2 regions of the Afipia sp. GW823-FHT06G09 genome follow, and region 2 is predicted to be linked to the other one. Evidence: predicted binding sites of a transcription regulator. Region 2 holds the regulator's gene; the other holds the start of a gene.

Region 1 (15,774 bases), on a different contig from region 2:
CCGCAGCACCGGCATGGATTTCTCGGCATAGGCGATCTGCGTCAGCGTCGCCTGCGAACAGCTCCCGGCAAGGCAAGCGACCGGGCCACCGATCGTCTTTTGATCGGCACTCGCCGAGGCTGCCCTCACCCTGCCCGACGCGACAAGACCGCGGGCGAGCCCAAGGCCCATTCCCGACGCACCCACCGACAAACGATGATCCAGCGCAACCTGACCAATGATCTCAAGCTCAGGATCGAACACGGCATCGATGATCGCAGCCCCGACGCCTTGTTTGGCAAAATCGGTCAGCTTTGCGCGGATCGCTTCGGCGCCTTTTGCGACGGTGGCGAGGTCAACCAAACCGACTTTGGATTTACTCTGCCGCGCCAGCACCCGCACAAGATTGGAGTCGTGCATCGGATTGAGCGGATGATCCTTCAGCGGGCTTTCGTTCAACGGCACGCTACCCACGAACAGGTTGCCTTGGTAAACTGTGCGCCCCGTTCCGGGAAACGCGGGCGTCACGAGCACGATGGCATCGCCGGAATCGGTGCGCAGTGCATCCATCACCGGCCCGATGTTGCCGGCATCCGTTGAATCGAATGTCGAGCAGATCTTGAATAGGACATGGGCCGCGCCCCGCGCCCGCAGCCACTTGTCCGCGTCACGGGAGCGCGCAACCGCCTGCGACGCCTCAATGGAGCGGCTCTTCAGCGATACAACAACGGCATCGACATCGGGCAGCGCCAGCGCGTCACTCGGAACGCCGATGGTCTGCACCGTGCGCAGCCCGCAGCGGGTCAACGTGTTAGCGAGATCGGATGCGCCGGTGTAGTCGTCTGCGATACAGCCCAGAGCCAGCGTCACGCGCGCGCTCCAGTCCTGGACTTCGCATAAGGCGCGAACCAGCCGAGCCCCTCGGACGTCTCGCCTTTTGGACGGTATTCGCAGCCGACAAAGCCGCCATACCCCAGCCGGTCGAGTTCCTCGAACAGGAAAGGATAATTCAGTTCCTCGCCTGCCGGTTCGTTACGTGAAGGAACACTTGCGATCTGGATATGTCCTATCATCGGCATCATCTGCCGAAGCGCAACGGTAACATCGCCGTGCACGATCTGCCGATGATAGATATCGAACTGCAATTTCAGATTTGGCATTTTCAAGTCACTGATCACGCTAGCCGCAAAATCAAAATCGTTCAGGAAATACCCCGGAACATCGCGCGGATTGATCGGCTCCAGCATGAGATCGATCTCTTCCTTGGCGAGCGCCTCGGCAGTCCACGCCACCGAGCGGCGGAACGCGTCGACCGCTTTCGGATCGCGGCGGTCGGCAATGCCTGCCATAAGATGCAGTCGTTTAACGCCGGTAGCGGCCGCATAAGGCAACGCCCGCTGGACGCTCGCCTGTACATCCGCGAGGCGGTCTGGCAACGCGGCGAAACCGCGCTCTCCTTTGTTCCAGTCTCCGGGAAACAGATTGAACAGCGCCTGGGTCAGGCCGTTGCGGTGAAGCCGTTCACCAACCTCGTCAGGCGAATGTTCGTATGGGAACAGAAACTCAACCGCCGAAAAGCCCGCTTTTGCCGCCGCGTCGAAGCGATCGAGAAACGGCACTTCGTTGAACATCATGCTGAGATTTGCTGCAAAACGAGGCATTGGATGATTCCGTTTCTTGTTGTTGTGATCGGGCCCTACTCACCCGGCAGCTTCGTGCCTGTGACACGCGCGTACATCCGCGCCACCGACGCATCGTCGTCGCGGCCCATGCCAGCGGCCGATGTCATCAGAAACATCTGTAATGCAGCCGCCGAGACCGGAACCGGAAATTTCGCGGTTCGCGCCATGTCCTGGATGATGCCGAGGTCCTTGACGAAAATATCGACGGCGCTGCGTGGCGTGTAGTCGCCGTCCAGCACGTGAGGCATCCGATTCTCGAACATCCAGGAATTCCCGGCGGATGCTGTGATGACCTCATAAACCTTGGCGATGTCGAGACCCTGCTTTGCCGCAAACGCCATCGCTTCGCTCGCGGCCGCGATGTGCACGCCGGCCAGAAGCTGATTGATCATCTTGAAGGCCGCGCCCTGCCCAGGCTCATCGCCAAGTTCATACAACTTCGCCGACATCGCATCGAGTGCCGCCCTCGCCCTGGCAAACGCAGCCTTGCTGCCGGACGCCAGGATTGTGAGTTCACCCTGCGCGGCGCGCTGCGCACCGCCACTGATCGGCGCATCGAGATAATGCCGTCCGGTGGCTTCGAGCTGTTTTGCCAGGTGCCGCGCGACATCCGGGTCCATCGTCGCGGACGATATAAAAACCGACCCTTTGGGCAAGGTCTCCGCAACACCTTGCGGGCCGAACAGGATCGCCTCGGTCTGCACGGCGTTCACGACCACACTGACGACCGCATCGGCCTCCCGCGCCGCTTCGGCCGGCGACGCCGCGCCGCGGCCCCCCTCAGCAACCAGCCGCGCAACCGCTTCCGCCGCTACGTCGCAGCCCGCAACGTCGAAGCCGGCCCGCTTCAACGACAGCGCCATACCAAGGCCCATCGAACCGAGGCCGACAACTCCAATGCGTCCAGTGGGCATACGATCTCCCGGATTGTCGTGTGCCCGCGCATTTGGTGGCGGGCGTTGACTGCTTGGTAGCACGGCCCACGGCACGTCCAAAATGGCGTTTGAGCCTTTCTGAAAACCGTGAGAAAAGGCATGCGGAAGGGCTACGGAATGACGGAAACACGGCTTCGCGATCAGATTTGCCAGTTCGGCCGCTCGTTGTTCGAGCGCGGCCTGACCCCGGGATCCTCAGGAAACATCAGCGTCCGCCTCGATGACGGCGGCTGGCTGGTGACACCGACCAACGCCTCCCTCGGGTTTCTGGATCCGGCCAGCATCTCGCGATTGAACAGTTCGGGACGTCTGTTGTCGGGTGATGCGCCCACCAAGGAAATCCCGTTGCATGCCGCGCTCTATGAGACGCGACGCAACGCGCGCGCCGTCGTCCATCTGCATTGCGCACACTGCGTTGCCGTGTCCATGCTGCCCGATATCGATCCGCATGCAGCGCTGCCGCCACTGACGCCCTATTACGTGATGCGCTGCGGCACGACCGCGCTGCTGCCCTATTACCGCCCGGGCGACGCGGCGGTCGCCGATGCGATCCGGGGGCTTGCCGGCAAGTACTCGTGCGTGATGCTGTCCAATCATGGACCGGTGGTTGCCGGCGACACGCTAGAAGCCGCCGTGTTTGCCATGGAAGAGCTCGAAGAGACCGCAAAGCTCTATCTGATGCTGCGCGGCATGAATCCCCGTACATTGACGCCCGAGCAGGTCGCTGACCTGGCTTCAGCATTCCCGTCCGCCGCATCGACAGTCGGCGACAAGCAAGTTCCTGGCTGAGCCCCCGCGACAATACGGCACGGAAAAGACGTTTACAGTTATCGAAGTGTCACGCCGATGTAGCGGCACTGACACACAGAACACCGACAAGCAGCGCATGTCTTCAAGGAGGATTACATGCGCATTGCTACATTGTCGTTGCTCGCACTGACCGCTCTGCCCGGTCTCGCGGCGGCTCAAACATCCGGTCAAGCCTTCCCCGCCACCCTTGCCGGCCACGCCGTGATGCCTGCCGAGTCCTTTGTCGAAGCCCCCGCGGATGCCCCCGCGGACCTGAAGGTTTCAGGCAAGTTTACCACCGGCACCCGCGTCGATGCCATCGGCAGCGTCGAGGGTAAATCCTTCGACCGCCCGACTGGCGTCAAGTTGCCGTTCAAGGGCCAGCCCTTGCAGGGCCACTCCGGGATCAAGAAAGCCGCTGATGGCACGTTCTGGGTGATTTCGGACAACGGCTTCGGTAGCAAGGCGAACTCGCCGGACGCCATGCTCTTCCTGAACAACTACCGCATCGACTGGACCAAAGGCGCGGTTGAGCGTGTCTCCACCGTCTTCCTGCGCGATCCCGATAAGAAGGTGCCTTTCCGCATCGCCAACGAAGGCACGGAATCCCGCTACCTGACTGGCTCAGACTTCGATACCGAGAGCTTCCAGCCGATCGGCGACAAGATCTGGATCGGCGACGAATTCGGTCCCTATCTGATCCGTGCCGATCGCACCGGCAAGGTCGAGGCCGTGTTCGAAACCGAAATCGATGGCAAGCCCGCCCGCTCGCCCGACCACTATGCGATCACGTCGCCAGCGACCCCGACCACGCCGGTGGCCTTCAACATCCGCCGCTCGAAGGGCTACGAGGGCATGGCCGCCTCTCCGGACGGCAAGTTCCTTTATCCCCTGCTCGAAGGCCCGGCCTGGGACGCCGAGAAGAAGGACTGGGAAAAAACCGCTGACGGCAAGGAATATCTGCGCATTCTCGAGTTCGATGTCGGCGCGGGCAAGTGGACCGGCCGTCACTGGAAGTATGTGCTCGAGAGCAATGGCCTCGCTATCGGCGATTTCAACATGATCGATGCGACCACTGCGATGATCATCGAGCGCGATAACGGCGAAGGCACTGCCGACAAGGCTTGCGAGGGTCCGAAGAAGCCAGACTGCTTCCACGATCTCGCCAAGTTCAAGCGCGTCTACAAGATCGAAATGACGGACGCCAATGCAAACGGCCCGGTTCGCAAGATCGGCTATATCGACCTGATGAAGATCGCCGATCCTGACAAGAAGGCGCGCAAGCCGCTGAACAATGGCGCCCTTACCTTCCCGTTCTGGACCATCGAGAACGTCGATATCGTCGATCAGACCCACATCATCGTCGGCAACGATAACAATCTGCCATTCTCCACGAGCCGTGAGCCCAACAAGGCTGACGACAACGAGTTCGTGCTGCTGAATGTCGCGGAGTTCCTGAAGGCCCGCTGATTTCAATTTTAACAAACGCAATGAAAGGCCGCCCCGCACCGGGCGGCCTTTTTGCTTCACAACCGGTCATGCCGCGCCAACACCGCAGCTGGGCTGCAATCGCAAATCACAATCACGCGATAGAATTTTCCATGCTGCGTCGCCAGAATGATTTTACGCGCAGGTCGTCTTGCGCCGGCGCAAACCTGCGATAGGCTCTCACCCCGTAAAACGCCAAAAATGACACCCTGCCGGGAGGACAAAATCATGTTTTACGCTTTCAAACATCATGCCCTGAATTCGGTTGCTGCTGCAGCGTTTCTTTGCGCTTTGGCGATTTCGGCGTCAGCTCAATCGCCAAACAACAACCTCGACAAGCTCGGTAATTTTCAGAAAACAGGCGTTACGGAAATTCCGACTGTTCCGCAGACGGGCCGCAAGGTCGACGCGATCAAGGCGAACCTTGCCAAGATCAAACTACCGCCCGGCTTCAAGATCAGCCTGTATGCGCTCGTGCCAGACGCGCGGCATATTGCCGTAGGACCGCAAGGCGTCGTGACGTTCGTCGGGACGCGTAAAAGCAAGGTCTATGCCGTGACGGATCGCGGTAAGGCCGGCTTTGCCGAGGAAGTGAAGGAGTTTGCACCTTCAGTGAACTTCACCATTCCCAACGGTGTCTGCTTTTCCAAGGACGGTTTCCTGTTTGTGGTAGAGCAGAACCGTGTTCTTAATTTTCCGGCCGCCGAGTTTTTCTATGAAAGCCCGGACATCGCCGTCGCTGTGGTCGTTCCACAGGGCGAGTTGATTCCGAAGGAAGACGAAAGCTTCAACCACACAGCGCGCGTTTGCCGCGTCGGGGCCGACAACAAGATTTACATCTCGCTGGGACAGCCTTTCAACGTGCCGGCGAAGAACAAGCTCGATGGCTTCGCGAAGAATGGCATTGGCGGGATCATCAGAATGGATCAGGACGGCAAGAACCGCGAAGTCTATGCCACCGGCATCCGCAACTCGGTCGGCATGGATTTCAATCAAAAGAATAACCAGCTCTGGTTTACGGACAATCAGGTCGACGGAATGGGCGACAACATCCCTCCCGGCGAGTTGAACCGCATCACCCAAGCCGGGCAGAACTTCGGCTTCCCCTATTTCGGCGGCGGCAAGGTTCGCACCGTTGAATACAAGGCCGATACTCCGCCCGCCAATGTGGTCTATCCTGAAGTGGAGATGGACGCCCATGCCGCTGACCTCGGCATGATCTTCTACAACGGCAAATCGTTCCCGGCGAAGTATCGTGGCGGCATCTTCTCCGCCCAGCACGGCTCGTGGAATCGCACGGACCCGATCGGCGCACGCATCATGTTCACGTCGCTCAAACCTGACGGCAGCGCGGACAAGACCGAAGTCTTTGCTTCTGGCTGGTTGACGCCGGATGGCGAATACACCGGTCGTCCGGTAGACGTCGCAACGCTGCGCGACGGCTCACTTCTGGTGTCGGACGATCTCGCCGGCGCGCTGTATCGTATCACCTACGAAGAGAAGTAAGGGACACGTCGCCTGCCGTGAACCAGCCCTCCGGTTCACGGCAGAGCCGATCCAGCAACAAGAAAAGCAGTTCATGCAATCAAAACCGAACAAACACACCGGACCATATCTGGCCGGCCTGCTGGTTCTGCTGACGCTGAACGGGGTGGTCACAGCGCAGGCCGCGGGGGACGCCAAGGCTGGACGAAAGAAGGCGCAAATGTGCGCGGCCTGTCACGGCATCGACGGGGTTTCCAAGATGCCTATGGCCCCCAACATCGCGGGTTCACCTGCAATGTATCTGGAAAAACAACTCAAAGCCTTCCGCTCCGAAGAGCGCAAGGAAGAGAATATGAATGTTGTAGCGAAACCGCTATCGGACGCCGACATCGCAGATCTCGCTGCCTGGTATTCCGGGATAACGGTCGACGTCACGCTGCCAAACTAAGCGTGCGCGACGCGCACCCATCCTGCGTGTGAGCGAGACGAACTGTTATCCGCTAGGCGCGTGACAGCTCTTCGATGGCTGCAACGACGGCATCCCTGACCCCAGGATCGTACAGCGAGTGCCCTGCGGTCTCAACCATTCGTAGCTGGGCATCGGGCCACGCCGCAAGCAGCGCATGGGCAGTCGACGGCGGACACAGGAGGTCGTAGCGGCCTTGCACGACAACTCCCGGAATGCCCCTCAGGCGTCCGGCATTTTCCAGAAGTTGTCCGGGCTTCATGAAGCAGTCATTCTGAAAGTAATGCGCTTCCATAAACGGCGACGATGGAAGACCGCGCCCACCATTCGCCACCGCCGCAAGGTCAAGCCGTGTTTTCGACGGCTTGTGCTCTGAGAGAATGCGCTCGGTGTCGTGCCAGGCGCGGGACGCCGGTCCGTGTACGGCTGGATCGGGATCGAGAATGCGCCGCCAATAGGCGTCGAGCGGCTGGTCGCGCTCGTCCGGCGGCAGCAGGCTGAGAAAATCATCGTTCAGGTCAGGGTAGAAGCGCCGCAAGCCGCCGATGAATGTCCATTCCAGTTCATCGCGGGTGCCCAGAAAAGTCGCGCGCAGCACGATGCCGCTGACGCGCGACGGATGCACCTGCGCATAGGCGAGAGCCAACGTCGCGCCCCACGACCCGCCGACAACCAGCCACCGCTCAAAGCCCAGCATCGCGCGGATGATTTCCATGTCGGCAATCAAATGCGGCAGCGTGTTGTCCTTGCGCGATCCCTTCGGGCGGCTCCTGCCCGCCCCGCGCTGGTCGAACAGCACCGCATGAAAGCGCAGCGGATCGAACAACCGGCGATGGTCGGGCTGGCAACCGCTACCAGGGCCACCGTGCAGATAGACCACGGGGATGCCGTCGGCGCGGCCAACTGTCTCCACATAAAGCTCGTGGCCCCCACCCACCGCAAGATGCTGCACGGTCAGCGGCGTAAACCTGTCAGCCTTTTTGGACGAGGCGGTGTCAGCGGCGTCAGGCCCCATGTGGATCGGCCTCGAATGTGCCGCCTGCAAAGTTCCGGTAGATGAACCGGCGGTTGTCTCCGGCCGCCTCCGTCATAGCTGTCTTGAATATCCGCTCGTGAGCCGGCGACAACGCACAGGCCGGATCGGTGTTGCCGGCATTGCCGGTCAGCGCAAATGCCTGACAGCGGCAGCCGCCGTAATCGATCTCCTTGTATTCACAGCTTTGGCACGGCTCCGGCATCCAGCCGGTGCCGCGATAGCGATTGAATGCTTCCGAGTTCTGCCAGATCCACGTGATGGAATGGTCCCGCACAGATTCAAACGCAAGACCGGTGATCGTTTCCGCCGCGTGACATGGCAATATCTTGCCCGACGGCGAGATATTGAAGAACTGCCGCCCCCAGCCGCCCATGCATTTCTTTGGACGCAGCGCGTAGTAATCAGGGACGACGTAGTCGATAGCCAGAATGCCCTTCAGCCGCGCCTCGGCTTCCTCGACGATCCGGGAGGTCTCGTCGATCTGTTCCATCGTCGGCATCAACGCAGCGCGGTTCTTCAGCGCCCAGCCGTAATACTGCACATTGGCGACTTCCAGCCGATCGGCATCGAGATCGACCGCCATCTGGATGATATCAGCAAGCTGGAACAAATTTTGGCGATGCATCACGGCGTTGACCGTCAGCGGCAAGCCGAGTTCACGCGTCCAGCCTGCCGCATCGATCTTCCTGGCGTGCGCATCCTTCAATCCGGCGACGCGATCGGCCACACCCTGCTCGCTACCCTGAAAGCTGATCTGCACGTGACAAAGTCCGGCATCGGCCAGAGCTGCAAGCTTGTCCTTGGTCAACAGGACAGCCGAGGTGATGAGGTTCGTGTACAGGCCGACATCGGTCGCATGCTGAACCAGTTCCACCAGATCCTTCCGCGCCGTGGGTTCGCCACCGGAAAAATGAATCTGAAGCACTCCAATGGCCGCGAGTTCGCTCAGCACGCGCTTCCACTCGACAGTGGTGAGTTCCGTACCGCCGCGCTCCAGTTCCACCGGGTTCGAGCAGTACGGACACTGCAGTGGGCAGCGATGCGTCAGCTCCGCCAGAACAGCCAGGGGAATTCCAAACGTCTCCGCCTGCGATTTGCGCTGCTCCAGAACCGCCAGTCCGTCCGCCGGCCCGGCGTGAACAGGAGAAACATTGGTGAGCGTCGGACTCATGGTTTTGTGTCCCGTGCCTCCGCAAGGAAACCCTTTTCGGCGAGATCGCGCAGCATGGCGATAACGTCCGTGCCAATCGTACCACGATCGGCGGCATACTTGGCAGCGAGCACATCGATGATCTGATTCACGCTGCTTACGCCGTCACAAAGCTGCAGGATTTCAACTGCAATCTCGTCCGGTGCTAGCACCCGCTCCGGCACCAAAATGACCCAGACCTGCCGGGCCTCATCAAACTTGAGTCTGGCATGCCGGGCCAGCACAGGCCGGCTCTCTTCAGTTATGTCGATCCGGCGGCTTCGCAATGCCATCAGCCCTGCTCCGGCACGAAAGCGCCCGGCGGGATGTGGCCATCGACATATGCATGATAGAGCGCGTCGAGCTGGACCCAGAGCACGTTGGTCTTGAAAATCAGTGCATTGCAGACGGCTTCCCGTTCCTGGGGTGTAGAGGCATGGCGCTTGACGAAATCAAGCGCGAAGTTCGCGTCTCGCGGCGCCTGCTCCATTCGCCGCTTGAAGTAGCTCATAATGTTCGGGTTGATGAAATCGTAGTGCGCGAGCATTCCCGAGATTCGCTCCTCGTGCAGGTTCGGCGCGAACAGTTCGGTCAGTGACGAGGCAATCGCCTCCAGCGGCGTCTTGTCGCGAACAAAATGAACATAAGCATCGACCGCGAAACGCGTCGCTGGAAGAATGCCTTCGGCGGATTCCACATAAGCGCTGTCCAGCCCGAGACCTTCGGTCAGCTTGAGCCAGCGCTCGATGCCACCTTCGGTGCCAACATCGCCGTCGTGATCTTCGATGCGGTGCCGCCATTCGAGCCGGATGTTGCGGTCGCGAAACCGCGAGATCACCACCGCGTCCTTGATGGGAATGGAGCTTTGATAATAGTAACGGTTCAGCGCCCAGGCCTGCACCTGCCCCTTGTTCAATTTGCCGCCATGTAACAGCCGGTGAAAGGGATGCAGATTGTGATACCGCGTTGCTCCAATCTGCCGCAGCGCCGCTTCAAGATCTTCCACTGAATCGAGCGGCGTTCCTGCTTTCAATGCGAACACACTCGTTGCGATCAAACGCTGATCTCCATTCCGTCCGAAGGAATCTGCCACCCTGATTTTTCCGCCGCTTTGCGCTCCGCTGAGTCAGGAAACAGAACCGGATTCGAATTGTTGATATGCAGAAAAATCTTGCGAGCGATGCCAAGGTCCGCAAGCGCCCCGATGGCGCCGTTCTCCCCCGACATCGCCATATGCCCCATGCGCTGTCCGGTCTTTGCCCCCAGTCCGGCCGCGATCAACTCATCGTCGCGCCAGAGTGTGCCGTCGAAAAAGATCAGGGGCGCGTCTTGAAGGCGCTGCCGCAAATCGGGAGTGAGTGCTGCGCAGGCCGCCAAAAAATAAAGATATTCTCCACTTTTTTTGTCTGCGATCCGCAACCCGAGCGTATCGCCGGGCTCGTCGCTCTCAGGTTGTGGCGCACTTTCAAGATACCAAGCGCGTTTACCGGGAACGGCAAACGGCAGAATTTCGAGCCCCGACGGTGACCCGTCCGGAAGCACCGGCTCGAATGCCTTATCAAACTCGATCGGCTGGCGCTGCACCCGCTTCTCGTCGAGCACGTTAAAGATACTGTTCGACTTGAGAACGGAAAGCACGCGCTGATGCGCATAGATCGTGAATGGCCAACCCTCGCGGAGCGACAAAAGGCCGGCCACAGCATCGACCTCGCCGTTGGTCAGGATAACGCCGGCAATCGGGCTATGGCGCAGATGGCCCGCCTTGGGGTGGAGTTGTGGTGTCGCGATCACCTGCTGACGCAGATCCGGCGAAGCGTTGATCAGAAACCAGTGCTCTCCGTCGGCGCTTATGGCAATCGAGGCCTGGGTTGCCTGCAGTTCAGGTTGCGAGCTGCGGGCCGCGCGGCAGACCTCGCAATTACAATTCCATTGAGGAACACCGCCGCCCGCCGCAGCCCCAAGAACGACGACGCGCATAAACAAGCTCCGCGCTCGATCAATGTAACCGAACTTCATCGTGACGATATCTCATGTCACGGAACTCGGTGTCACAGACGCAAGAAAAACCGGCGTCGCTCAGGAATGCTCCCGATGGGAAGAATTCCTGACGCAAACCGGACAGTTCAGCTACCGAACTGATAACGATACGCGGCTTATTTCCGCGCCGCGCAAGCGTACATGTTGATTTCCATACCAACTGGCACTTCGACAATCTTTGGAGTCTTCCAGGCCATTTTCTTGGTCTCCTTCCCATTCCGGGCGGAACTTTGCGCCGCCGCCGACTCCGAGGCTAACACGGACTTTCGGGGTGGTGTCATCCATTTTCCGGAGCCTCCGGCACAAGTTTGTGACCGCAGCCTCGAGAGTGTGCGACGCACCAATTTCCGTTCCGACCGCACGACACCGATAATTTTCCAAACAATGGGCTTTACTTGGATACCTGTCCGCTTGAACCTAGGGCCAACAACGACGCCATGAACGGCGCGATTCTTTACACAAGCACCCCGATCGATGCACCTTTGGACCGAGCAACGGCGCGCTCTCCCGCATTGACCGTAGGGAGGAAACCCAAGTTGAGCCTGCCCCGCACACGCATCAAAATGTCCGATGCAGACATCGTCAGCCGTTTCGAACGCCTCGGCTACAAACTCGCAATCGAACAGATCGCATTCACAACGGAGAGCGTTGAAGATTTCTTCGATGCCCGCGAAACGCTCTGGACCGGTGTGGGCAGTGTCAAAATTTACGAGGAAGGCGGCCTGTTGCTGATCGAGAAAGCGCAGCCGCGCGCCGGCCAGCCCACCCGCGACATAGCGGTTATCAGCCTCGGACACGCGCGCGCCGTGATGGGCGTGCTTAAACCGGACAAGTCCGCGGAATTACCGCGTTATGCCGGCACCATGGCCTAGGGCTTTGCGGCCGCTGCAACACGGTCTCAGGTACGGCCGATGGCTTTCAACAGTTCGGCTGCATGGTCCTCCGCGCGGCCGATATTGTTGATCACGACATCAGCCGCCGGGGCAGCAACCGCCCTGCGGAGCCTGCCGTCGAGTTGGCCGTCGCTGGACCGTGCGCGCGCGGCAAGACGTTGTGCAAGTATCTCCGGCGGAGCCGTCACCGAGACCACCGTGACGTTGGCATACGATCTGCGCGCAAACTCGACAATGGTGCGAGACGCGTTCACGACGACGGCATGTCCGGCCCGGATGTCATCCACGATCGAGCGCGGCACGCCATAGCGCAAGCCATGCGCTTCCCACTGGAAGGCGAAGTCGCCGTGTGCAAGCATCTGGCCGAACCGCATCGGGCTGACTGCTTCGTTGTTTTCGAAGGACGACGCCTCGCGCGTCACAATCCGTTGCGGAAAGACGACATTGGAGTCGCCCGCACAGGCAGCTTGCGCCAGCCCGATCAACGTATCCTTGCCCGCTCCGCTGGGCCCTACGATCAGAACCAGCCGGCCCGGTCCGATCAAATCCGTGCCTGGCACGGACAGTGTCGCGATGTCGGTCATGCTACGCGATGTCCTTCGCGCCACACGCTGCGCACCACCGGCAGATCCTGTGCAAGATGCACGCGGATCAGATCGGCGCGTTTGCCGGCAACGATTTCACCCCGGTCGGCAAGCCCAACAGCTTCAGCTGCTGTTTTGGTAACGGTTCGCACCGCTGCTGCCAGATCAATCGCCGGCACATGCTTGGGCAACTGCATCGCCGCCATGAGAAGACTCGACGGGATATAGTCAGACGACATGATGTCGAGCAACCCCTCGCGGGCGAGATCGACCGCAGCAATATTTCCCGAGTGAGAACCGCCGCGCACGACATTCGGCGCGCCCATCAGAACGGCGATGCCTGCCTGGTGAAGCCCCCGCGCCGCTTCCATCGTGGTCGGGAATTCGGCGACCGACACCCGATCGCGGATGGCGTCGGTGACATTTTCCTCGGTGGTGTCGTCATGGCTGGCGAGCGGTATCCCGTAGCTCTGTGCGAGCGCAACGATGGCGCGCATATTCGTTTCGCCGTAGGTCTTTTGATAGACAAAACGGCGCTCAAACATCACATCGAGTTCCGCATCCGTCAGGCCGCCACTCTTGCCGCGGTAGTAGTCGCGCAGTTTACCCTCATCGCGGAACTGGCGCTGGCCGGGCGTGTGATCCATCAGCGACATGAGCCGCACGTCCGGCCGGCCAACCAGTTCCTTCGCTTCCTCGACAACGCTTGGCATCGGAATTTCACAGCGCAGATGCAGGAAATGCTCGGCCCGCAGCAGTTTCGCCTCTCGCGCCGAGGAGATAGCCCCGGCCAGAACGCCGGCCTGACCGTCCACGTCCTCAGCGCCCTCCTCGCGCCAGACGCGCAAGGAATCCAGGACCGTTGTGATACCGCTGGTTGCTAGCTGTCCATCATAAGACACCACTGCCGCCACCGGGTCCCAGAACACCTTGGGCCGCGGGACGTAGTGCGCCTCCAGGTGATCGGTATGCAATTCGATCAGCCCGGGCATCAAAAGATCGCCACCCATGTCCTCGCTACCCCTGGGCGCGTCACCCTCGCCAACCTCGGCGATTTTCCCACCAACAATCGCAACCCAGCCCTGTTCGATGACCCGGTCCTTCAGGACCACGCGCGCATTACCAAGGACGCCTTCATTCCGTTCGGAGACCATTCTTTTCCTCTTACGCTGCCGCCGCGAACGACGTGACGTCGATAATTCGATCGGCAATCAGATTTCGGACTTCGTCGTCGTGGACGATGGCGACCAGCGCCACACCGCGTATTTTCTTTTCAGCAACCAGATCGACGACAATCTTGCGATTGACACCGTCGAGCGAAGCCGTCGGCTCATCCAGCAACAGGATCGGCATATCGGAGATGAAGCCGCGTGCAATGTTGACGCGCTGCTGTTCTCCGCCGGAGAAAGTTGACGGCGGCAGGGTCCAGAGCCGTTCCGCGATATTGAGTCGGCGCAGTAGCGTTCCCGCCCGCGCACAGGCTTCGTCACGAGCGACACCATTCGCGACGAGCGGTTCGGCAACAACGTCGAGGGTTGCAACCCGGGGCACCGCGCGCAGGAACTGACTCACATAGCCGATAGTCTGCCTGCGGACCCGCAGAATATCCCGCGGCTGAGCCGTCGCGACGTCAATCATCGTCTCATTATGGCGTACCGAGATGCGGCCTTGATCGCAACGATAGTTGCCGAAAATCATTTTCAGGATAGACGATTTTCCGGCACCCGATGGGCCAGAAAGTACGACACACTCTCCGGCATTAACCTGCATGGACACTCCGGACACAACCGGCAGCCGCACACCGTTTTGCAGATGCATCGTAAATGTCTTGCTCGCGTTTGATATCTCAATCATCGGAGACATAGGACCCTCATGCCGGCAGGATCGAGGAAACAAGGAGCTGGGTGTAGGGCTCATGCGGATCGTCAAGCACCTGATCGGTCAGGCCGGTCTCGATCACCTCGCCACCCTTCATCACCATGACCCGATGCGACAACAGCCGAGCCACCGCGAGATCATGCGTCACAATAACGACCGCGAGCCCCAGTTCGTTGACCAGTCCGCGCACCAAATCGAGCAGGCGCGCCTGAACGGAGACATCAAGCCCTCCCGTCGGCTCATCCATGAAGACGAGGCGCGGCTCGGTAACCAGGTTGCGCGCGATCTGAAGCCGCTGGCGCATGCCGCCGGAATAAGTCTTGGGCGCGTCATCGATCCGATCGGTCGAGATCTCGACACGCTCCAGCCACGACGACGACGTCTCACGAATTTTACCGTAATGACCCCAGCCAACCGCCATGAGCCGTTCGCCGACATTGGCGCCTGCTGATACAGCCATCCGCAAACCCATCGCCGGGTCCTGATGGACATAGCCCCAGTCGGTGCGAAACAGAAAGCGCCGCTCCGCCTCACCTAGCGTCGCGAGATCGCGGGTGATCCCGTCACGCATGCGATACGACACACGGCCCTTGCTAGGTTGAAGCTGCGTCGACAGCATCTGCAACAACGTGGATTTCCCCGAACCGGACTCGCCGACAATGGCGAGCACTTCGCCGGGGTAGAGCTGGAATGAAACGTCCTTGCAGCCAATATGCCGGCCGTAGGACTTGCTCAGGCCTTCACAGACAAGCAGCGGCCGATCGTTGTCGCGCATCACATCACCTGATGGTCGGCGCCGAAACCGGCACCCTTATGGCCGTCCGCGCGGCGTGTTTCGCAATAGTCCGTATCGGAACACACGAACATCCGGCCGCCCTTATCGTCGACCACGACTTCATCGAGATAGGATGTCTTCGATCCGCACAATGCGCAAGGCGCGTCGAAGCGGTAGGTTTCGAACGGATGATCCTCGAAATCGAGCGATGTGACTTTGGTATGCGGCGGAATCGCATAGATGCGCTTCTCGCGTCCGGCACCAAACAATTGCAAAGCTTCACAGTCATCCATTTTCGGATTGTCGAACTTCGGCGTCGGCGATGGATCCATCACATATCGCTCGTTGACCTTCACCGGATAGGCATAGGTTGTAGCGATGTGGCCGTGGCGCGCGATGTCTTCATACAGCTTGACGTGCATCAAGCCATACTCGCCAAGCGCGTGCATGCGCCGCGTTTCGGTCTCGCGCGGTTCGAGAAACCGTAACGGTTCCGGAATCGGCACCTGGTAGACCAGAACCTGATTGTCATTGAGCGCCGTCTCAGGAATACGGTGA
Region 2 (15,774 bases):
CTGTTCACGCTGTTCTACAACGGCTTCGCCGGCCTGCATCTCGGTGTCTTCACCGAGAACACGCCGCCGCCCGGATCCACCGAGGGTGGATTGCTGAACGCAATCGTCGGCTCGATCATCATGACAGTGCTCGGCGTTGGCATCGGCGCGCCGATCGGATTGTTCGCAGGTACCTATCTCGCTGAGTACGGCAAGCACGATCGTCTGACCTCGGTGATTCGTTTCATCAACGACATCTTGTTGAGCGCTCCGTCGATCATCATCGGTTTGTTCGTGTATGGTGCGATTGTTGTCCCGATGGGCGGCTTCTCGGCGCTGGCGGGTACGCTGGCGCTCGCCGTGATCGTGATCCCGGTCGTCGTTCGGACCACCGAAGACATGCTCGGCCTGGTGCCTAATCCGCTGCGTGAAGCGGCGTCCGCGCTCGGTCTTCCGCGGTCGCTTGTCATCAAACGCATCGCATATCGTGCTGCACGTTCTGGTCTCATCACCGGCGTTCTGCTGGCGACCGCGCGTGTCGCCGGTGAAACTGCGCCGTTGCTGTTCACAGCCCTGAGCAATCAGTTCTTCAGTCTCGACCTGACCAAAACGATGGCGAACCTGCCGGTCACCATCAACAACTTCGTCCAAAGCCCCTACGATTACTGGAAACAGCTCGCATGGACCGGGGCTTTGCTTATCACCTTGACCGTACTTGCCCTTAACATTGGCGCGCGCATTCTTGGCGCCGAGAGGACATCGAAATGAACGAGCAGCTTTCTGTTAGCGTAGATATTCCTCGCGGGCCCGTGCCGGGTGTTGCCGGCCGGCTGGATGCGCGGCCCAAGGTGACTGCACGCGATCTCAATTTCTACTATGGCGAACACCACGCACTGAAGAACATCAACCTTGCTCTCGGCGAAAATCGCGTCACGGCGTTTATCGGTCCGTCGGGCTGCGGCAAGTCGACGTTGCTGCGCATCTTCAATCGCATGTACGACCTCTATCCCGGTCAGCGTGCTGTCGGTCAGTTGATGCTGGATTCGACCAACATTCTCGATCCGAAGCTCGATCTGAACCTGCTGCGCGCCCGGATCGGTATGGTGTTTCAGAAGCCGACGCCGTTCCCGATGACGATTTATGAGAACATCGCGTTCGGCATCAGGCTCTATGAAAAGATTTCGAAGTCCGAAATGGACGGCCGCGTCGAGGCCGCGCTGAAGGGCGGCGCGCTCTGGAATGAGGTCAAGGACAAGCTGAACGCCAGTGGGCTCAGCCTGTCCGGCGGCCAGCAGCAGCGCCTGTGCATCGCACGCACTGTCGCCGTCCGTCCTGAGGTCATCCTGTTCGACGAACCTTGCTCGGCGCTCGATCCGATCTCGACCGCCAAGGTCGAAGAACTGATCCAGGAACTCAAGGAGGACTACACGATCGCCATCGTGACGCATAATATGCAGCAGGCGGCGCGTGTGTCTGACAAGACAGCGTTCATGTATCTTGGTGAGCTGGTCGAGTTCGACGACACCAACAAGATATTCACTTCGCCGACCGATCGGCGAACACAAGACTACATCACCGGCCGCTTCGGCTGACGCGCATTCGCGGGAGAGACATACCATGGGTTCAGATCATACCGCCAAAGCGTTCGACGACGATCTTCAGGAGCTCAACCGGCTTGTTGCCGAGATGGGCGGCCTGGCTGAACGGCAGATCGTCGATTCCGTAGACGCGTTGATCCGGCGCGATGTCGCGCTGGGCAAGCGTGTTGTCGCCGCCGATCTCGAGATCGACAAGTTGCAGCATCTGATCGAAGAGCGTGCCGTGCTGACCATCGCTCGCCGTCAGCCGATGGCTGTCGACTTGCGCGAAATCGTCAGTTCGATGCGTGTTGCGACCGATCTTGAACGGATCGGGGATCTGTCAAAGAACATAGGCAAGCGCGTCGCAGCGCTCGATAGCGACTTCCATCCGCTGAAGCTGATCCGTGGGCTGGAGCACATGACCGACCTGGTTCAGTCACAGGTCAAGTCGGTGCTCGATGCCTATGCGGCGCACGATCTGCCTGCCGCGATGACCGTCTGGAAGGGCGACGAAGAGGTCGATGCAATCTGCACTTCTCTGTTCCGCGAACTTCTGACCTATATGATGGAAGATCCGCGTAATATCGGTTTCTGTATTCACCTGATGTTCTGCGCCAAGAATATTGAGCGTATCGGCGATCACGCAACCAATATCGCCGAGACGGTTTTCTACATGATCGAAGGCCAGCAAATGCTCGATCAACGTCCTAAGGGCGACATGACGAACTTTGCAACGGCCGCGTCAGGCAGTTAATTTGTACGACGAACTAAAGGACTGGAAATGAGCGCCCGAATTCTTGTGGTCGAAGACGAAGAAGCGTTGACCACGCTGCTTCGCTACAACCTGGATGCCGAGGGCTACGACGTCGAAACAGTCGCGCGCGGCGATGATGCGGATACCCGGCTCAAGGAGCATGTTCCGGATCTTATCGTGCTCGACTGGATGCTTCCGGGTCTCTCGGGGATCGAACTTTGCCGTCGGCTCCGCGCAAGGCCGGAGACCAAGCAGATCCCGATCATCATGCTGACTGCGCGCGGCGAGGAAAGCGAAAGGGTGAGGGGGCTCGCTACCGGAGCAGACGACTATATCGTCAAGCCGTTCTCGGTGCCGGAGCTGCTTGCGCGCGTGAAAGGATTGTTGCGGCGCGCGAGTCCCGAGCGCCTCGCGACGGTTCTAGCCTTCGGCGATATCGAACTTGACCGGGACCGCCGGCGTGTTGCCCGTTCCGGCCGTCCGATCGATCTTGGTCCGACCGAATATCGGCTTCTGGAGTTCTTCCTGGAGCATCCAGGGCGCGTCTTCAGCCGTGAGCAGTTGCTTGACGGCGTGTGGGGCCGTGACATCTATATCGACGAGCGTACGGTGGACGTGCATATCGGCCGCCTCAGGAAACTGCTGAATCTTGGGCGTGAGTCGGATCCGATCCGCACAGTTCGTGGCGCGGGTTATGCGCTCGACGATCGTTTCGCCAAGGCTGATTCACAGAACTGAGCCGCGGGCTAGCTGACCTTCATCTCGCATACGTGAGGTGTCGGTTCAGCCGCCTGCGGGCGGTCAGATCGCGTTGATGACTTCTCCGTCCTCCTTGACGAATCTGCCGATGTGGGGATTGGGCAGAATATCGAGCACCGCCTCCGATGGCCGGCATAGTTTGGTGCTTTTGGGCGTCACGACAATCGGCCTATTGATCAGGATGGGATGTGCGACCATCAGATCGAGAAGTTCGTCATCTGCCCACTTTGGATCGCCGAGCCCAAGTTCGGCATAGGGCGTGCCCTTCTCGCGCAGCAGCGCGCGCACCGAAATTCTCATCGCCGCAGTAAGCTCGAGCAACCTCGCGCGGGTGGGCGGGTGCTTCAGATACTCGATAATCTCCGGCTCGGCTCCGCTTTGCCGGATCATTGCAAGCGTGTTGCGTGACGTTCCGCAATCCGGATTGTGATAGATGGTAACGCTCATGGATGTATCCCGGCTCGCTTATCTGGGCTCTTCGACAGGCTTTGTACGTGGATGGCCGGATGGCGTCGAGCCTATTGGTTGACGGTTGCTTGTTTTATCAAGCCTCCAAGTCTACGCTCGTTGCGCTGGGCATTGCTTGGGATATTGAAATCGATGAGGCCGAGATTAGCCGATGTTGCGCGTATGGCGGGAGTGGACGTATCCACCGCTTCACGCGTGTTGCGCGGCGAGGAAAGCCAGCGCATTCGCCCGGAGACGCGCCAACGGATTCTTGAAAGCGCTCGTAGCCTGGATTATTCGCCGAATACGCTCGCGCAGAGTTTGCGGACCTCGCGCAGTCGAACACTCGGTCTTATCGTTCCCCAGCTCGACAATCCGGTGTTTGCGTCGGCTATTCGCGGTGCCGAAAAATCTTCAGCACGGCATGGCTATTCATTGCTGATCGCTCATAGGGAGTCAGGTGCGACCGACGCTGTGTATCATCGCCTGTCGCACGGCAATCGTGCTGATGGGCTGCTCGTCGCGAGTCTCGACGACGACAGTTTGTTGCGCGAAGAGCTTGAATCCACTCACACGCCTTTCGTCCTGCTGAACCGGCAATTGTCGGGGAGTCCTTATTGCGTCGTGCTGGACAGCCGCGCCGCTGCAGCGATTGCCGTCGATCATCTGGCGCAGATGGGGCACAGGCGGATTGCGCATCTTGCGGGCCGTCCCGGCGGATTCAATGCTGGCGAACGATTGGCCGGCTATCGCGACGGATTGAAGCGGCACGGTATTCCGTTCGATCCGAAACTCGTCGCCGTCGCTGGGTATACTGCGGAGGGTGGAGCGGATGCGATGCGCAGCCTTCTTGCGCTAAAGCCCACGGCTGTTCTTGGTGCGACGCTGGTCACCGCAGCTGGTGCGATGGCGGTGTTGCATGAAGCCGGTCTCCAAATCCCGCGCGACATATCGGTGGTGGGCCTGCACGACGCACCGGTGGCGACGATGCTCTATCCGCAACTGACGTCGGTGAAAATGCCTACGGAAGTGATGGGCGAAATTGCGTCCGATCTTCTGATCGACCTTTTGAATGGCGGTACACCGCAACCCGTCGCGCCATTAGCGCCAGACGGTCTGGTCATCCGCGCTTCCACAGGTCCAGCTCCACGCTGAAATTTTAGCTTGACCACTGGCGTAGTTTATACGACTTTTTGAACAAACGATTGCTCAAGCTACTTGTTCAATCGCCAGAAAACATAATGCGATCAGGGGAGTGCGCCGAGTGAGCGTGGCGAATTTGGCCTCTGAAAAGGGGCTGTCATGACTGCTACCACCATCGCCGCAGTGCGCGAAACGGATCGCGTTGATGAAAGCCTTGTCTCAGCTTTCGGCGCAATTGTTGGCAACGCCAACGTTTTGGCATCGTTCGATCAGCGTCTCGGCTATGCACGCGACCGTCTTCCGTTCGCGGTTTTCCGCGAACGCGCAGGCACGCTCGCCGGAGCGGTGCCGCGCCTGGTTGTGCGTCCAGCGAACGAGGATGAGATCATTCGGATCGTTCAGCTTGCGAAGGCGCGCAACATTCCGATCATTCCCTATGGCAATGGCTCGGGTGTGCTGGGTGGTGCTATTCCGCTCGGCGGCGAAATCATGCTGGACACGCGCCGCCTCGACAAGATTGTCTCGATTAATCCGACCGACGCTATCGTGACCGTGCAGGCGGGCATGAACGGCGCGGAGTTCGAGCGCCAGCTGAATGAAGCGGGATATACATGCGGCCACCTGCCGCAGTCGATTGAGATTTCGACTGTCGGCGGATGGCTGGCATGCCGTGGCGGCGGGCAGGCCAGCAGCCGTTATGGAAAGATCGAAGACATTGTTGTCGGCCTGAAGGCGGTGCTGCCGGATGGTACGCCGTTAGAAGTGCGTCCTGTCGCGCGGCGCTCGGTCGGACCGTCGATCCGCGATCTGATGATCGGCGGTGAGGGCGCTTTCGGTGTTATCACTGAAGCTACGCTGCGAATCTGGAAAAAGCCTGAGATCGAGCGCGGCGTCGTGCTGGCGTTCCCGACGCAGCAAGCGGCCCTGGACTGCGCGCGCCTCATCATGCAGGCAGAGCTGCGCCCGGCTATCGTGCGGCTCTACGATCGGGTCGAGAGCGATGAGCGCACCAAGGACATCGCCTTGTTCAAGACCAAGCCCTACCTGGCGATGATGATGTTCAGTGGCAGTGAGCCGCTGGTTTCGGTCGAGCAGGATATGGCGCTGGGCATCGCCAAGAAACTTGGCGGCGAAATCGGGCCTGATGCTCCTTTCCATCATTGGAAGGAAAACCGCTACGTTGCCTATTCGCAGAAATGGCACGATGCAGGCTATTTCAACGACACCATCGAGGTGACCGGCAACTGGTCAGCGATTCCTGCGATGTATGAATCCATCGGCAATGCCGTGCGGAAGATTCATCCGGGCATCCATTTTGGCGCGCACTGGTCCCACGTCTATCCGGAAGGCGCTTGTCAATATATGACGATCCGTCTGCCGCCGATGGCGGATGAGGTGGCGTTGCCGATTCATGCCAAGCTTTGGGATGCTGTGCAGAAACTGACGTTGGAGCATGGCGGCTCGATCGCGCACCATCACGGCGTGGGCCTCTTCAGAAACCCATGGATGCAGCGCGAACTCGGCGCGGGCCTTGGAGTACTCCAGAAAATCAAGGATGCGCTCGATCCGGGCAATCTTCTGAATCCGGGCAAGCTTGGCTTGCGTGCCAGTCCGAACGCGAAAGACATTCACCTTGATTGAGATGATGCCCAGCTGCGCGGCATTCGGGGAGCGGGCGCATGGCTGTGTCTGATCCCCTCCTCGTCGGCATCGATCTCGGTGCGGGTTCGCTCAAGATCAGCATCATCAAGGGGGATGGTTCGCTGGTGAGTGAGGCGTCCGCACCGGTCGCGACATCGTCGCCGCACCCGGGCTGGAGCGAGCAGAACCCCGATGACTGGTGGCTGGCGGCATGTGACGCACTGCTCCGTGGTTTGAAGGCGTCGCGGCGTCCTGCGTCCGATATCGCCGCGATTTCGTTCTCCGCGGGCGCCCATACGCAGGTGCTTGAGGATGCTGACGGCCAAGTGATCCGTCCCGCGATCTTGTGGAACGACCAGCGCAGCCGCGAGGAGACGCAGCAACTCCGCGACAGGGCTGACGCGCGTATTCTGGAAATCGGGGCCAACCGCGCCAATCCAACCTGGACGCTACCGCAGATGCTGTGGTTGCGTACACACGAGCCGGAAGCGTTTGCACGTGTCAGACGGCTTTACCTTGCCAAGGACTGGCTTCGCGCGCAGTTCACGGGAACGTGGGAAACCGACACCATCGATGCGCTTGGCACCCTGATGCTGGATGCGCAGACAGGCGAGTGGTCCAAAGAGCTGTGCGACATGATCGGCTGGCCGATGGCGACGTTGCCGCCGATCGTCAAGCCGAGCGCCATTGTCGGCAGGGTGACGGCGAAAGCAGCGCAGGCGACGGGTCTTGCAGAAGGCACGCCGGTGGTTTGCGGTACGTCAGATACCGCTGCGGAAACCTTCGGCGCCGGTATGGTCCGTGAGGGCATGGGCGTTGTGAAACTTGCAACGGCTGCCACCGTGAATGTCCTGTCACCGAAGGCGCGGCCGGACTTCTCATTGATCAACTATTACCACGTCGTACCGGATCACTGGTATGTTATCGCCGCCACCAATTCCTGCGCGTCCGCGCACAAATGGCTGCGTGATACATTCTTCCGCCGTGAAGGCGAGGATGGCAGCGCCATATTCGACGCCATGGACGCGCGTGCTGCTGTGGTGCGCCCGGGTTCAGAAGGGCTGTTCTTTCATCCTTATCTTAATGGCGAACGCAGTCCGTACTGGGATCCGCTGTTGCGCGCGGACTTCGTCGGTGCGGGCTTCAATCATGGCGGCGGTCACTTCGTCCGTGCGCTTTATGAAGGCGTCGCGTATTCGTTGCGGGATTGCCTCGAGGTCCTGAAATCCAAGGGGCTTGGGTTCTCGGCGACGCGCTTGACGGGCGGCGGCGCGCGCAGCGCGTTGTGGCGGCAGATCGTAGCGGATGTCCTGAACATCACAGTTGAGCTTCCTGCCGTTGCCGACGCTTCATATGGAGCCGCATTGCTGGCAGGCGTCGGCATTGGTGTGTTCGAGGACGAGCACGCGGCCGCCGGTGTCGTCCAAATCGTGTCCCAGGCGATGCCGGACCCAGCTCGAGCGGCTGTCTACGATCAGGGTTTTCCGATTTACCGCGATATCCAGAAGGCGCTCGCGCCGATCAACCATCGCATCCACGGTTTCGTGGCCGGTCAGAGCAAGTGATGCATGTCAGAGATTAGGCTCGAGAAAGTTCGCAAGGCTTATGGTCCGGTTGTTGCCGTTCACGGCGTCGACTTGACGATTCGCGATGGTGAATTCGTTGTTTTTCTGGGGCCGTCAGGCTGCGGAAAGTCGACGACGCTTCGCATGATGGCCGGCCTTGAGGAAATTACCTCAGGCAGGCTCTTCATTGGCGACCGCGATGTCACTGCGCTGGAGCCAAAGGATCGCAACATCGCGATGGTGTTCCAGAACTACGCGCTGTATCCGCACAAGACGATCTACGAGAACCTCGCCTTCGGCCTCCGGATGCGGAAGATGGAGCCCGCGCAGATCGACATGCGTGTTCAGCGCGCGGCAAAGATGCTGGGCCTTGATGAATTTTTGAAGCGCAAGCCGAAGCAGCTTTCGGGTGGCCAGATGCAGCGCGTTGCACTTGGCCGCGCGCTCGTGCGTGAGCCAGAAGTGTTTCTGCTGGACGAGCCGCTGTCGAATCTGGACGCCAAACTGCGCGTCCGGATGCGAGAGGAAATTGCCCGCCTGCACCAGGAAGTCGGCACCAGCATGGTGTATGTGACCCACGATCAAGTTGAGGCGATGACACTTGCTAATCGCATCGTGATCATGCGCGACGGTCACGTGCAGCAGGTTGGGGCTCCGCTCGAAGTTTACGATCGCCCTGTAAATCTGTTCGTAGCGGGCTTCATTGGCTCGCCGGAAATGAACTTGATCGAAGGACGGGCTACAAGCGGCGTGTTCGAAAGTGGCCAACTTCGGATCAGGCTTCCTGAGCAATACCAGGCAATCAACGAAGATGCCGTGCTTGGCATTCGCCCGGAACATATCGCGCTAGGCGAAGGAGCCGATACGCTCGGATTTGAGGTCGGCGTCATCGAGCAGCTCGGGGCGCAGACCCTCAGCATCGGCGAGGTGAGCGGCGCTCGCCTGCGTATTCTCACCGATCGTGTTGATAACTGGAAATTCGGACAGCGAATTCCCGTACGGCTGCAAGCCGGGCGGCTCCACCTGTTCTCGAAGGCAACGGGACAGCGACTTTAGACGACCAAGAACCAGAACAAGCATTCACAACAGTGAAACTTCTAGGGGAGACAAGGGAAATGGCTAAGGACAAGATATCGAATATCGATCGTCGGACGCTCATCAAGGGTGCGGGTGCCGTTGGCGCAGGTCTTGCTGTCGGCACCCTCGGCGCGCCGGCGGTTTGGGGACAGGGCAAGAAGACCTTGCGTTTCCTCAACACCGAAACGTCGATTGACAGCATTCGTGCGCTGAAGGTTGCTTGTGCCGAATACGAGCGGATGACGGGTACGCAAGTCATCGTCGACTCGGTGCCGCTTGATGATGCCTTCACCAAGGTGACGACCTCTCTGCGCGGCGGCCAGCCTTACGACATTGCGACTTTCGCATTCGTTGGTCACGTTCTGCTGCTGCAGGCAGAAGGTCATCTGATGCCGTTGACCGAACTGACCAGCAAGCACAAGTGGGGACCGAAGATTCTCTTCCCCATCAAGGGGGAGACCTACTGGTATCCCTACGATTACAATCTGGCCTGGGTCTATTATCGCAAGGACCTTTACGAGAAGAAGGGCCTGAGCATTCCCAAGACCTGGGCCGACATGCTCAAGAATTCGCAGGCGCTCAATGAAGACGGCCGCTCGGGCTCGCTGTTTCCGATCGGCAGCAACGGCGCGACCAACTGGCTCTCGCCGGGATTCATGTGGGCTGAGGGCGTCAAGCTGTTCGACGACAAATGGAATGTCGCTATCGACAATGCCGCCAACGCTCCGAAAGTTGCAGCCTATCTCGACTTCTTCGCTGACCTTTACAAGACCATGCCGTCAGGCACCAGCCAGGCGAGCTTCGGTGAAGTTCTGTCGAATTTCTCCTCGGACAAGGTGGGGCACACAGCTTATGCGGGCCGCATCATTGAGGCCCTCGAGCGCACGTCGCCGGCTCTCGCGACCAAGTATGGCATCATGCCGTACATGGACAGCGCCGGAAAAGCGAAGGCAGTTAACCACGGTTATGACGGCTGGGTTGTGCTGAAGACACCGAATTCCAGCGAGTCCATGAAGTTCATGAAATGGTTCACAGAGAACCAGTATATCAACTTCCTGCATACGGCGCCGCTGCACTTCCAGCCGCCTCGTCTCGATGTCTATGAGGACGCTCGCTGGCGAGCTCATCCGCTGATCGAGAAGCACAAGGACGCTGTTGAAACGATGAAGAACTTCATCGTCGACAAGTCGATGATCCTGACGTCCGTGGATACTGAAGGCCCCGTGCCGGATCTGCGTCCCGGCAAGGTATTTGAGGGCTTCGTGATTCCCGAGATGTTGCAAAACCGCATCCTGAAAAATATGCCCGCAGCCGATTGCGTGAAGGCGGCAGGCGACAAGATGCGCAAGCTCACGGCATAAGAAACGCGTGTGCCAACTGCCCGGCCGGATGCTCCCGGCCGGGTTTTTCCACGGAAAGACGAATTTGAGTTCGAAGGCGACGATATACACCTTCCTGGTGATCGGACTTCTCGTGACGCTCGTTTTGATCGTCGCGCCGGTGGCGTATGCCATCAGCCTGAGCTTCTACAAGCTCGACTCGTTTGTCGGTGCGGCCAAGTGGGTCGGTTTCGACAACTACGTTACGATCCTGCAATTGCCAGAGTTCTGGCGGGCGCTCTGGAACGGCATCGTATACTCCCTGGGATCGATCGTCCTTCAGGTGATCCTCGGAATAGGCTTTGCACTGATCCTGAACGAGGTTTTCCCGGGCCGAAACTTTGTGCGCGGCCTCTCCATTCTTCCGTACCTGTTGCCAACGGTCGTTGTCATCCTGACATTCAAGTGGATGGTCGATGGCAGCATTGGCATTATCACCAAGGCCATTGCGGCGATCGGATTGCCACCGGTGAACTGGTTCGAGAGTTCCGGCGCGGCGATGAGTTCAACCATCCTGGTTAGCGTCTGGATGTGGACGCCGTTTGTCACGACGTGCTTCCTCGCGGCGCTTCAAACCATTCCGGTATCTCTTTACGAGGCCGCCAAGGTCGACGGGACGACGGCTGTTCAGCGCTTTTTTCACATCACGCTTCCGATGTTGAAGCCGATCCTGACGGTTGTTGTGCTGCTGCGTGCGATCTGGATGTTCAACAAGTTCGATGTGATCTGGCTGCTCACAAAAGGCGGTCCCGTCGGTTCGACGGAAAATCTTGCCATTCTCTCGTATCGTCACGCCTTCAGTCTGTTCGACATCGGTGGAGGCGCAGCGATTGCCACGATCTCGTTCGCGATCCTGTCAGTAGCTGTGTTCTTCTATTTTCGTATTTTCCCGCTGGAGGATGACTAATGGCCATCACCCGCCGTTCGCTTCCCGCGCGTCTCGGAATCTATATCGCGGCGGCTGTTATAGCCGTTTATTCGGCATTTCCGATCTATTGGATGGTGATTTCAAGCCTGCGCGAGCCGACGAGTCTCTTGAGCCGCGTCTCTTTGCTGCCCGGACCGTTTACGCTTGAATACTATCGAAATCTCCTTGAGCTGACCGATTATCCGACGCACTTCCTGAACAGTGTCATCGTTGCAGTGGTAACCGTTGCCGTAACGATGATCTTCTCGATTATGATTGCTTATGCGGTAACGCGTCAGCGTATTCGCGGCAAGAAGCTGATCGTCGGAGCCATGTTGTATGCCTACATGTTTCCGCCGTTGCTGATCGCGATTCCGATGTTCACGATCTTCGCGCAACTTGGTCTTAGCGATACATTGACCGGGCTCATTGCGTCGCATCTGACGCTGACGCTGCCACTGGGCGTCTGGTTCCTTTGGGGATTCTTCAAGGGAATGCCTTTCGAGCTGGAGGAAGCTGCGATGGTCGATGGATGTACGCGGCTTGGTGCATTTCTGCGGGTCGTTCTGCCGTTGTCGTTGCCGGGACTGATCACGGTTGCGATCTTCTCGTTTTTGCTGTCGTGGACCGACTACACTTTCGCGCTAATCATGATCGGAAGTGATGCGAACAAAACGCTCCCGGTGGGACTTGCCTCGATGGTTGGATCATTCGATCTGCGCTGGGGGGAAATCATGGCGGGATCGACGCTGATAGCGCTGCCATTGTTCGCGGCATTCGCGCTGCTGACGCAGTATTTCATTCAAGGCCTCGGTGCCGGCGCAGTAAAAGGCTAATCATGGATCTTGGACTGAAAGGCAAGGCCGCACTGGTGACCGGCGCGGCAAGAGGTATCGGTAAGGCTGAAGCGCTTGCGCTTGCTGCAGAAGGTTGTTCGATTGCGATCAATGATATCGATCGCGAGGCCGCTGACGCCACGGTCGCCGAATTGCGCGCGAGCGGGACGAAGGCGGTAGCCTGCATCGGCGACGTATCCGAGGAGTCCGGCGCAGAGGCGGTCGTGGGCGAAGCGCATCGCGGTCTCGGTCATCTCGATATTCTGGTGAATAATGCCGGAGCGGGCGGACGCCACCTCGGAAGCCTGGCCGAAAACATGTCCCTCGACGACTGGGATATTATTGTCCGCACCCATCTGCGCAGCACCTTTCTGTGCAGCAAGCACGCAGTTCCGTTAATGCGCGAGGGACGTTTCGGCCGCATCGTGAATACCTCGTCGATGAATGTTACGGGTGGCGGACGTCCTGGCGTGACGAACTATTCGGCTGCGAAAGCAGGGGTTATTGGGTTTACACGGACGCTCGCAAAGGAAGTGGGCAGTGCTGGCATTACCGTGAATGCGATCGCGCCCGGTTATGTCGAGACCGCGCTGATTGCGGGGTTTTCCGCGGAGAAGCGGGCGATCATCGCCGGGCAAAATCCGCTCGGCCGCTTCTGCCAACCAGAGGAGGTGGGTTCGCTGATCGCCTTTTTGTGTTCCACTCAGGCTGCATTTATCAATGGCGCGCTGATCTGCATGGACGGCGGCAAGCGTGATTTTTTCTGGGGTGATCAATGACCATTCGAGCATTCGGTGGCCCGCATCGATACGTTCAGGGCCCCGGCGCTCTGAATGAGCTTGTGACGCTGGCTCCGCTATATGGCCGCCGACCATTCATTGTGGCGGATGTGGCGGTGATCGGCACCCTTCGCAAGCAGCTCGAAACATTGCTCCAGCCATGCACCGACGGCGTGGAGTTCGCTGAGTTCTCGGGAGAATGTTCTGCTGCCCAGATCGACGCGATGACGGCCATGGCGAACGCTGCAAGGGCCGATGTCATCATCGCGATTGGGGGCGGCAAGGCGATCGATACTGCGAAAGGTGTCCGCATCCAGCGAGGCGGAGGCATCATCGTGGTGCCGACGGTGGCCTCGAACGACGCGCCAACCAGCCGGCTTGCAATCATCTACACCGACGATCATGTCCTGAAGGAAGTCAGGCTGATGCCGACGAACCCGGACGTGGTCGTTGTCGACACTTCAATCATCGCGCGTGCACCGCGTCGTTTCTTCGTTGCCGGAATCGGCGATGCGCTCTCCAAGAAATTCGAAGCGGAACAGTGCTTTGGTTCGGGCGGCATGAATTTCTATAAGGCGCGCCCCGCCGCGCTCGCAGTCGCGATTGCCGATCAGTGCTATCGGGTGATTAGGAAGGAAGCGGTTGCATCACTTGCGGCGATTGATCGACAGGCGCCAGACGACGCGTTTGAGAATATTGTGGAAGCGACGATTCTGCTTAGCGGACTCGGTTTTGAAAGCGGGGGCTTATCGATCGCGCATTCGCTGACACGCGGGTTCTCGGCGGTTCCGTCACTCAATGGCGCGCTCCACGGCGAACAGGTGGCATTTGGTCTGTTGACGCAGCTTTGTCTTGAGCAAAGATCGCCTGAATTTCTCGCTGACATGGTTGCCTTCTTTAAGACCATTGGCCTTCCGACCAGCCTGAAGGACCTCGGATTTTTCGGCGACGAGCAGGCTGGTATCCGGACGATCGCTCAGCGGTCGATCGCTGAAGCGCCGTATCTCAGGCAATTTACCGGAACGGTGACCGAGCAAAGCCTGATTGATGCGCTTGGCCAAGCCAACCGCAGCACCGCGTTTCTATAGAGATGCAATCGCAGCCTCTAACGTGCTGCGCTTCGTCGGTATGACCTAGCCTCGGGTTCGATGCAAGCTACCCGACGCGATTCAGGACGACTGAGCGTCCTTAGGGGAGGCGGCACCGGAGTCCAGCCATCTTTGCTCGTTTGTTTTTTCAAAGAAGTCTTTGGTCAGGACGGCAACTTCCGTCCGGTTCCTGACTTTGAGCTTTCGCATGATGTGGCGAAGATGAACCTTAACGGTGTGCTCGCTCATTCCGAGTTCATAGGCAATCTGCTTGTTGGCCATTCCCTGGCAAAGTGCTTCGACAACCATCATCTGCCGTTCTGTCAGAAGTTCGCTCGTTTTTGATGTCGCCGATTGCTTGTTTCTATCAAGCTCCAGGCTGCTGACAGGCACAAACGTGCCGCCAGCTTCCACCAGACGGACGGCTTCAACTGCAACATTGAATGGCAAACTTGTGGGAATGTAACCGCGCGCGCCATTCCGCAAGGCATGCATCACATAGTTGGTGTCGTCTATGTCGGACATGATGACGACAGGAATACTTGCCGCACTTGACTCAAGAAACTGGAGATCGGCAACGCTGGATGATCCGCTGCCATCGACGAAGAATACGATGACCGTCGGGGTGAGGGCGCTTTGTTCGGTAGAATTTCGCCATTCGCAGATATTTGTGAACGCGAAAATGTCGTGGCTTCTGTAAGAAATTTCAAGACAGCGAACAAAGCAGTCTCGAAAGAATGCGCGTGGATGGATCACAACGATTCCTGGCTTCTTCGCAGCAGGCTTGTGGTCTTTCCCGTTTACGCCGTTGAGACGCGTGATCTCATTCGGTTTGGTTTGGGTTTTGGTGTCTGCGCGATGATGCGGTGGGTGAGGATGCGGATCCTGGGAGTTGATCTCGCGTCGAAACACCGATTCTGGGCGGGGACTTGTCTCGCGCTGGATACGTTGGCCATCGGAAGGAGCTAGTGTGAAAAGACGAGCTCTATTCGGCAACGATCGTTTTAGAAGAGATTGCTTGATTGCAAATTGCTGAGAACGATCGCTGGGATGAATCTTGTGCGGCTGAATCGTATTCTGGTTGGCACGAGGTTCTGGAAATTCATTACTAGAAAATTGTTCAGACAAATCGTCCAAAGGTTGGTGTCGTTTACGGAATGAAAGTGAGTATGAATAGCCGTTGATACTCATAATACGCCCCTACTCATTACTTCGGTGGTCGCACGGGCCTTTCCATTTCAAAACGCAATGTTTAGCGGGTCTAATCAATTTGCCTTTAATCCTCAGTATAGTCCCCTTTTTTTGCAATCCTGCAACGTTTTTATGTGAGGGCTCCATCGCGCTGCACAAACTTGCGTTTTGAAAGTTGCCTGCACGTCAAACGTGTCCTGCAACGGGTTCCACAAGGAACTTTAGAGAGGGACTACGCCTGACTCTGCCATCATGTCACGAACGGGAGCTGAAACGTGCGCATCGAAAAAGCGCTCCCACGCAGCTGATACGTCATCCCGCTCTGCGATTGTCCAATCGGCTTCTTGCAGGTCGCGGGGCCGGTCCTGCCATCCTGCCCCGGCGCCGGCAAAGAGGATTGAATTCCCGACAAGCATCGAGCCGAAGGTGAATGCATTCCGGCAGCCGGTTTCAAAATCTCGATTGCATGAGGTGCTCAACAAAAGCACCTCTTCGCCGATTAGGCCGGATCGTATCGTGGTGATGTCTTCCCAAGATCTGGCCTGTACGCGACACAAAGCCTCGCCCTCGATCTTGCCGGCTTCGATCCTGGCCGCGATGGTGATCAACATGACCATGAAGCCGACCATGTATGGGTCCGACCATGTGA

What was found. The regulator PhoB, encoded in region 2, activates phosphate uptake and scavenging genes when phosphate is short. The targets are predictions, from matches to a motif close to TGTCATNNANCTGTCAT.
Region 1: a site for PhoB is predicted at 3,422-3,438, ahead of AC1Q67_RS18660 (esterase-like activity of phytase family protein). Genes of this name have one in related genera too.

The regions. Positions count from the first base shown of each region.
Region 1 is NZ_JBXAHF010000004.1:373,646-389,419, reverse strand. Features, by position in the region: gene otnK (3-oxo-tetronate kinase) at 1-849, opposite strand, end outside; gene otnI (2-oxo-tetronate isomerase) at 846-1,640, opposite strand; gene ltnD (L-threonate dehydrogenase) at 1,676-2,638, opposite strand; gene otnC (3-oxo-tetronate 4-phosphate decarboxylase) at 2,714-3,385, shown strand; gene AC1Q67_RS18660 (esterase-like activity of phytase family protein) at 3,503-4,855, shown strand; gene AC1Q67_RS18655 (PQQ-dependent sugar dehydrogenase) at 5,102-6,379, shown strand; gene AC1Q67_RS18650 (c-type cytochrome) at 6,453-6,806, shown strand; gene pip (prolyl aminopeptidase) at 6,859-7,839, opposite strand; gene pqqE (pyrroloquinoline quinone biosynthesis protein PqqE) at 7,829-9,031, opposite strand; gene pqqD (pyrroloquinoline quinone biosynthesis peptide chaperone PqqD) at 9,028-9,336, opposite strand; gene pqqC (pyrroloquinoline-quinone synthase PqqC) at 9,342-10,106, opposite strand; gene pqqB (pyrroloquinoline quinone biosynthesis protein PqqB) at 10,103-11,026, opposite strand; gene pqqA (pyrroloquinoline quinone precursor peptide PqqA) at 11,203-11,283, opposite strand; gene AC1Q67_RS18615 (hypothetical protein) at 11,524-11,958, shown strand; gene phnN (phosphonate metabolism protein/1,5-bisphosphokinase (PRPP-forming) PhnN) at 11,985-12,563, opposite strand; gene AC1Q67_RS18605 (alpha-D-ribose 1-methylphosphonate 5-triphosphate diphosphatase) at 12,560-13,717, opposite strand; gene phnL (phosphonate C-P lyase system protein PhnL) at 13,728-14,426, opposite strand; gene phnK (phosphonate C-P lyase system protein PhnK) at 14,434-15,216, opposite strand; gene AC1Q67_RS18590 (alpha-D-ribose 1-methylphosphonate 5-phosphate C-P-lyase PhnJ) at 15,216-15,774, opposite strand, start outside.
Region 2 is NZ_JBXAHF010000005.1:324,484-340,257, reverse strand. Features, by position in the region: gene pstA (phosphate ABC transporter permease PstA) at 1-747, shown strand, start outside; gene pstB (phosphate ABC transporter ATP-binding protein PstB) at 744-1,571, shown strand; gene phoU (phosphate signaling complex protein PhoU) at 1,597-2,313, shown strand; gene phoB (phosphate regulon transcriptional regulator PhoB) at 2,341-3,051, shown strand; gene arsC (arsenate reductase (glutaredoxin)) at 3,115-3,519, opposite strand; gene AC1Q67_RS22480 (LacI family DNA-binding transcriptional regulator) at 3,499-4,674, shown strand; gene AC1Q67_RS22475 (FAD-binding oxidoreductase) at 4,822-6,303, shown strand; gene xylB (xylulokinase) at 6,342-7,868, shown strand; gene AC1Q67_RS22465 (ABC transporter ATP-binding protein) at 7,872-8,924, shown strand; gene AC1Q67_RS22460 (ABC transporter substrate-binding protein) at 8,984-10,306, shown strand; gene AC1Q67_RS22455 (carbohydrate ABC transporter permease) at 10,371-11,231, shown strand; gene AC1Q67_RS22450 (carbohydrate ABC transporter permease) at 11,231-12,067, shown strand; gene AC1Q67_RS22445 (SDR family NAD(P)-dependent oxidoreductase) at 12,070-12,846, shown strand; gene AC1Q67_RS22440 (glycerol dehydrogenase) at 12,843-13,934, shown strand; gene AC1Q67_RS22435 (LuxR C-terminal-related transcriptional regulator) at 14,016-15,125, opposite strand; gene AC1Q67_RS22430 (hypothetical protein) at 15,347-15,774, opposite strand, start outside.